Regions from separate parts of the Paenibacillus sp. FSL P4-0338 genome, predicted to be linked through region 1. Evidence: riboswitches for the same ligand, from Rfam matches in the RefSeq annotation. Region 1 holds a riboswitch; the other holds the start of a gene.
What was found. A riboswitch is a leader RNA that binds a small molecule or an ion and turns the genes downstream of it on or off. The one in region 1 is predicted to bind cyclic di-AMP.

Region 1 (3,570 bases):
AATTAGAGGGGGACAGGCTCTCTCATGATGTATTCGATGATTTTAACCAGGAGCACTATGATATTCATTTTCTGACTCCATACCGGGACCAGCAAGCGGCATGGGTGAATACGGTTGAACGTCCGGGCTACTTGCGCATTCATGGAGAGAATTCTTTCTTCTCGCAGATTAATCCGGCGATGTTGGCTACGCGTGCAACCTCCCTTCATTATGAAGTTCAAACCAAGGTGGAATTTCATCCCGATCATTATTCGGAAACGGCGGGGATGGGGCTATACTATGATTCGAATAATTGGCTGTATGTTCACTTGACCCACTCCGAATCAGAGGGCACCGTTCTATCTGTGCTGCAGGCCAAGCTGGGGGAACGTATTGAATTGGTCCACAATTACATTCCAGTCCCTGAAGACACAGCGGAGCTCAAGCTGATCTATCATTCAGGCATCGCGAGTATCCTTTACCGCTTCGGGGATAACGGAGATTGGCAAGCTTTTGCAGAGAATATCGATGCTCTCTATCTGTCGGATGAAGGCGTGAACGGGGAGCCGGGGGAGATTGGCGGATTTACAGGCTTGTTCAATTTCATCGGCTCCGTGGATGCCCACCAGCATGACTCCTACGCTGATTTTGAGTACTATAGAGTTAAGAATTACTAACAGGAGTGGTGAATGGTTGTGAAGAAAAGTAGACAAACCCCCGTGCTGGTCGCGGTCTCTATCCTGCTCATTATTGTCAGCAGCCTGATCCCCTCGGCTCAGTCGGCTTGGCTGGGGGCGTTACAGACTCTTATGCTGGGAGCCGGATTGCTCGGCTGCTGTATGGCTTTTTGGCGGTTTGCCAAGGGCGGTAAGGGTGGTAAGGGCAAGAGCTGAGTTCTATGTACTGAACGGTTGGCGAAGACAGGATCGATGCATCGGATGGTTGAGCTATGTAAGGTGAGCCAAGCACTGTATGGATGCTGGTGCTGAGAATCAAGGACTAAGTCGCGGCGGATGCTGCGGCTTTTTTTGATAGAATCTATATGTTTTGGGATCCCCGCAAAGTACCTGAGTCATTTATCGAAGCTAAAGCCCCACTTTGAGGGGGCATTTTGTTTTGTAGGGGGACCCAGAGGCCCTTATTTTGTGAAAAAGACCGATTCTCTCCCCTTTGCGGACAGAGAGGACGTTAAAGGGCTGTGTGGAGAGGGAAATGAGGCGGAATAGGTTAATTAAGCGCCTCTCAGTCCGCATGGCCTTCGGAATGGTCCCATTTGCCGAAATAGGGGATCTGTAGTCCGCATGGCTCACCATCCATCACCTTCTTCGACATCCGTACCCTAATCCCGCCACATCCAACTCGTTCCGCGGCTCTCATTCCTATAGCCCGCGTATCCCGCGTTATACCCAGTCTCATCCCGCCGAAGGACGATGGACCGCAGGCAAGGCAGAATGGGCGGCTGCCATCTGTTCGCGTATTCCTCTAAGCCGGGCCTTCAGCTCGGGGATGCTGCAATCCAGGATCTGGCTGATGTCGGGCAGGGGGAGCTGGATGCCGTACCATAAGGCACTGGCAACGTGATCGTCCCAATTAAGCAGGGTAGCAGCGCAGCGGCTATGATCCCGGGCGAGCACAGCACATTGGCGGATGCACTCTCTGTAGGCAGCCGCAGCAGCGCTGTCCCCTGAGAGGCTGCTCTTCAGCCATAGTGGATGGAGTGCCACGAAGGTGGCGGTGGTTGCTTGCTCGGCGCGGGCGCCTTTTTCCAGCAGAAGGCAGCTTAGCGCATAGACGGGACTGCTATATTGCCGGGTGTAGTGGTTGAATCCGGCAGCAGCAGCTGCCGTGGGCGATAAGGGGTCAGGCATGTGGTCACGTTCCTTTCTGAATCTATACTGTGCAATTCATTCCAGCGCGCAAAAAACCGCAGGCAGAGGAGGACCTCTGCCTGCGGTTGTGGATAACAGGCGTAAGACGCCTGGCACAAAAGCGTGGCGGATCAGGGCTCTCTCCTTACGCTTACGAGGTTAGCTGTCGGATTCGGACGGTGAGAGTCGCCCTACCTGCCGGAGACCTGCGCGTGGCATTCTCCTTCGGATTCACCCCAAGTCGGCCTGACGGCCGGATGGTTCCCCCGTTTTCCACATGACGGAAATTCAGCGTGCATGCATTGCTTGTTTTCATGAATGCATTCATTTGCTTTCAACACGAATCATACTCTTTTCGGAGGGGGTTTGTAAAAATGGAAAAGAGTGCTATTCGCCTTTTTTTCAGCAAATGGCTGAATGGCTGTGCATAGGGAAGCTAAAACACCTATATGTAGCAGATTATCTGCCATTTATCTCGCTCAAGCGCTGTTTTTTATTTTTGGCAGAGATCACCACCACAGCGGAACCTTCTGATTCTTCCAGGCAATGATCCGCTTCACCTCACGAACGGTTCCTGTTGTAATCTCATAGTCGCTGCGCTGCGCTGCATGAAGGTCCAGGAAGTGCAGCATCCCTCCATAAGTCCCAACAGCCAGCAGCGTCTCATCCGGATTGATAGCTAACCCTGAAATAGTGCTTCCGGCATAATAACGCCACAGCTCCCGCCCCTCTGCATCAATGAGCCTTAAGTAGCCATAAGCGTCGCCAATGACAACACCCTCTTTCAGCGCTGCCGCTGCATACACCCGGGCTTCCTCGTTAACAAGCGGATATTCCTGGTCTGCCGGGAGTTTTCCTGCTACCACATCTTCAAGGGGAACGGCAAGGGTAACGCCATTATAGAAGTGGCAGGCATTGAACCATACGCTATGCTGGTCCTTCGTAAATATAGTATAGTGCGGGTAACTGGATTCCGGATTGAATAAGTGAACCTGCCCTGAAGTTATGTCATATAAAAGATGATCACTGCCCTGGCTGCCATAGGAAATCCATCTTCCATCCGGAGAGACGGCACCATGCGGCATGTCAATTTCAATGTGCTCTATCTCATCTGCTTTATATTCTTCGAGATCAGGATGCAGCAGATTCACCTCCCAGGGCTTCTCCTCCGATTGCTGGACCAGGAAAATTCCCTGGCTCATAACAAGCAATAACGCCCCGCCCCCGTTAAAAGGAATGACCTGCTCCAAGGGTAACGCCTGGTCCAGGCTGTCTATGTCCAAGACGGGAAAGTCCGGGTCCAGCGCTTGAATCGTTCCATTCAGCTCACGCCATGAGAGGGTTGCTACAACTGTGCCCTGAAGTGTGCTGTTCATGGATTGCATAATGGTAATCCCCTGAGTTCCGGCGAGCGCATAGAACTGATTATCAGGTGATGCCCCAACCAGGCTAAACTCGCCGAATACGGAAATAACATCCTTATGTACAACCACAACTGCATTCTTCTCCCAGGGGGTACCGGTGCTGAATACCACAGCATCATCACTGATGAAATGGATACCGCGAATCGCCTGCATCTCCTTCTGAAAGTGGCCGGAGAGCGGCCACGTTGCCGCCGGCAATTGCGCCCGCAGCTCAGCCATCTCACCGTGCTCATTAGCTCCTCGAATCATCTTATAGATTTTGGCGGCGAGGGTCCCGCGTGTATCCTCTGCGGGTTCAT
Region 2 (3,570 bases), on a different contig from region 1:
CTATCAGTTCTATGCAGATGACGTCCACGACTTCGCCTGGGCCGCATCGCCTGATTTCGTGGTTGCCGAGAAGGCCTTCTCCGCGCCGCAGGTGCCCGGGGTGAAGATTAAGCTCTATCTGGACCCGCTGCATAAGCATCTCCAGGAGCGTTACTTCCAGGCGGTCGAGGCGGCACTGACGGCATTCAGCAAGTGGTACGGCCCTTATCCGTATTCCACTTTATCCATTGTTGTCCCGCCAGAGTCCGGCAACGGGGCCGGAGGAATGGAATACCCAACCCTGATTACCGCCTTCGGCGCCACGGACACTTCACCGGGCACCTCCCTGGAGCGCACGATCATCCACGAGATCGGGCACCAGTATTTCTACGGCCTGGTGGCCAGTAATGAATTCGAAGAAGCCTGGCTTGATGAGAGCTTCACCTCTTATGCTGAAGACCGGCTAATGGAACAGGAATACGGCGTGGTCTCAAGCCTGCCGCTTCAGTCCAGCCTGGTCTCCTCTTCACAGCCTCTTACGCTGGAGACCTGGAAATACACTGGTGATGATGCCTACACGCGCAATGTGTATATCCGGGGCAAGCTGGTGCTGAAGGATATGGAACGCATCGCCGGAACCAAGAATATGGACGCCATCCTCGCCGCCTATGCCCGCAAATACCGCTTCCAGCATCCGTCCACCGCCGACTTCCAAAAGGTTGTGGAGAAAGTGACCAAGCAATCCTGGCAGACTTATTTTGAGCGTTTTGTCTATAGCGGGGGTGCACCCGACTTCGCAGTTGATGATATCAGGCTCACGGTCGGACGGGACAACGGCGACGGCGGGGGGATCCGCTATAACGCTGTGGTCGATGTAAGCAATAAGGGCAGCCTGTACCCTGATGTTCCCGTGAAATTCACCTTCGCAGACGGGTACACTGTGCAGCAATACTGGAATGACGAGGGTAAGGCTACCTCCTTTGAGTTAGCGTATAAAGCTCCGCTGGTCTCCGCAGAGATCGATCCGGGGCATTCCATTCTGCTGGAGAGCAGGCATCTTAATAATTTCAAAATGGCGGAGCTTGAGCCGCGCACACTCTCCCGCTGGACGCTTAGCGCATCTACTCTGCTTGAAACCCTGCTCGGAACTCTTGTCTGGTGAGGTGAAGGAATGGTGAAAAGTTCAATTGCCCGCGGTTGGATCAGCATGAAAGAACAGTTCTATATATTGATTCTGCTATTTATCTACCGGCTGTTCTGGGGTTATTTCCTGTACAAATTCATTAAAAGTGCGGTTGTCCCCGTCCTGCTACGCTACCCGGATGCGAATGCCGGCGGCAGCGGAATAGGCAGGCTGCTGTATTATATCGAGGGGCAGACTGCGCTGCGCACCGACCCCGCCGTCCAGCACTGGCTGTGGATGCTGCTGGCGCTGACAGTGCTAAGGCTGCTGCTGACTCCCTTTATCCGTGCAGGGCTGCTGCACGAGCTTCATCAGGAGCGCGACGGAGCGCGGGGACTGTTCTTTTTCCCGGGAATGAGAAAATATGGGCTGCCGGTGCTGGCGTTCAGCCTGGCCGAATGGGCACTAACCCTCCTGCCGCTCTATTGGCTGCTTCCACGCATGTACCGTCATCTGCTCAGCGGCGTTCTCGATGTTCAGCTCCTGCTCAAGCTTGTGCCCTGTGTGCTGGGCTGGCTGCTCTATCTATTCCTTGTCCGCAAGCTTCTGCTCTATATGCAATTCGGCTATACCGCAGGTACCGGCATGTTCTCCTCGCTGCTAATCTGCCTGAAGGTGTTGATGCCTTCGATCGGTATTTCCGTCATTCTGGGGGCGGGAAGCCTGGCCGTAATTCTGCTCTGTAGCGCCTCTGCTCTGTTCTATCCCGGATTGCCGGCACTTATGCTCCGCCAGGCAGCTCCGCTGCCCTCCACGCTGTTCAATATGTGGGGAATCGCTGCCCAGTACCACCTCTGGTCCAGTAAATCATTTCCACAATAATAAGCTGCTACAGCGGCATACTAAAAAGAGTCACAGCCCCTCATCAGGGAGCAGGACTCTTTTTTGCTTGAAGAGAAGGACAAAAGCATTTGCAAAAGGGTAAATCGTCTGATACAATGATGCCTGTACCACTAGTAACAAAGTTGTAATCTTTCAAACAGAATCTTCCGTATCTATTGCAATTTAATCAATGCCGATAAGTCACTGTTCTGGTGCATAAAACGCCGAATTCCCTGCACCGGGAAGTGGGGGAACCATATTTTGGGTGAATTGATCTCGCTTTAGAGGGGTCATAGGGGAACCTTCTACCGAATCCTTAAGCTAACCTCGCAGGCCCTGGAAGGAGTACATCTTTTGATTAGACAGAATTTCAAGAAAAAATGCACCGCAGCGGCGCTGGGTCTTGTGATGGTATTCACACTCGGAGCGGGCAGTGCCTTCGCAGATTCCAAAATGGATACTGTGATTTCAAAAACCATTGGAACGTCGTATAAAACCGGGGGCACAACCACCAGCGGCTTCGACTGTTCCGGATTTACCAAGTATGTGTTCAAGAATGTCGGGCTTACCTTGCCCCGTACATCCAAAGCACAGTACAAAGTTGGAACAACAATATCCAAGAGCAATCTACGCTCCGGAGATCTCGTGTTCTTCAATACTCTGGGTAACGGAGTTTCCCATGTCGGTATTTATGTTGGAAACGGGAAGTTCGCACAGTCCTCCAGTTCACGTGGTGTAACCATCAGTTCGATGAGCCAGTCTTACTGGGCCAACCGCTACGTTGGCGCCAAAAGAGTAATGAGCACAACAGCCTACCAAGCTGTCGCTTACGATTGAACCTTTGAAGCATACCCCGAATATTTCAGCCTCTAACAACTAAATGTAACTTATACGAGCCCGGGATGATTATTGCCGTAATCATTTCCGGGTTTTTCCTTTTCCTTATTCTACCTTTTACCCGAATCCACAGCCTTGAAACAGCATTTTATTGCAAAAACAAAGAAAAAATCATATTAAATAACCCCGGCGCATAGATATGAGTCTTTCGAAAGGGCTATAACTCTAAAAAACAGCAAAAAAGATGGATTAATATGTTATAAGTGATTGCCAAGCGCCTTAGTCTTTGTTACAATTATCGCAGTGAGCTTTTAGTAACATTTTTGTAATTATTGAATCGCTTTTAACAAAGGTTTTGTCATGTATTGAATGAACCGCTAATCCTAATCAACAGTCGTGCCGAGTTCCCTAATGAATTAGGGAAACGGGGGAACCACTTTGGGTGAATTGACCTCCTATTCTAAGAGGGGTCATAGGGGACCTTCAACCGAACCCTTAAGCTAACCTCGTAGGCATTGGAAGGGGTATTTACTTTTGAAGAAGAAGCTAGCAGCCGCAGTACTAAGCTTGTCCATTATCTTCACAATCGGAGCAGGAAGCGCTTTCGCGGATTCCAAAATGGATAAAGTGATCGACAAAGCCATCGGAACCAAATACGTATCCGGCGGTACATCAACTAACGGGTTTGATTGCTCCGGATTTACAATGTATGTTTTTGATAAGATCGGCATTAACCTGCCCCATCAATC

Region 2: another riboswitch for cyclic di-AMP. It lies ahead of MKZ07_RS33380 (C40 family peptidase); the one in region 1 lies ahead of MKZ07_RS26290 (hypothetical protein).

What each region holds. Positions count from the first base shown of each region.
Region 1 is NZ_JBBOCG010000002.1:512,649-516,218, forward strand. Features, by position in the region: gene MKZ07_RS26280 (family 43 glycosylhydrolase) at 1-656, shown strand, start outside; gene MKZ07_RS26285 (hypothetical protein) at 675-872, shown strand; gene MKZ07_RS26290 (hypothetical protein) at 1,392-1,847, opposite strand; cyclic di-AMP (ydaO/yuaA leader) riboswitch at 1,982-2,151, opposite strand; gene MKZ07_RS26295 (WD40 repeat domain-containing protein) at 2,357-3,570, opposite strand, start outside.
Region 2 is NZ_JBBOCG010000003.1:16,279-19,848, reverse strand. Features, by position in the region: gene MKZ07_RS33390 (M1 family metallopeptidase) at 1-1,141, shown strand, start outside; gene MKZ07_RS33385 (hypothetical protein) at 1,151-1,984, shown strand; cyclic di-AMP (ydaO/yuaA leader) riboswitch at 2,197-2,335, shown strand; gene MKZ07_RS33380 (C40 family peptidase) at 2,393-2,821, shown strand; cyclic di-AMP (ydaO/yuaA leader) riboswitch at 3,209-3,351, shown strand; gene MKZ07_RS33375 (C40 family peptidase) at 3,356-3,570, shown strand, end outside.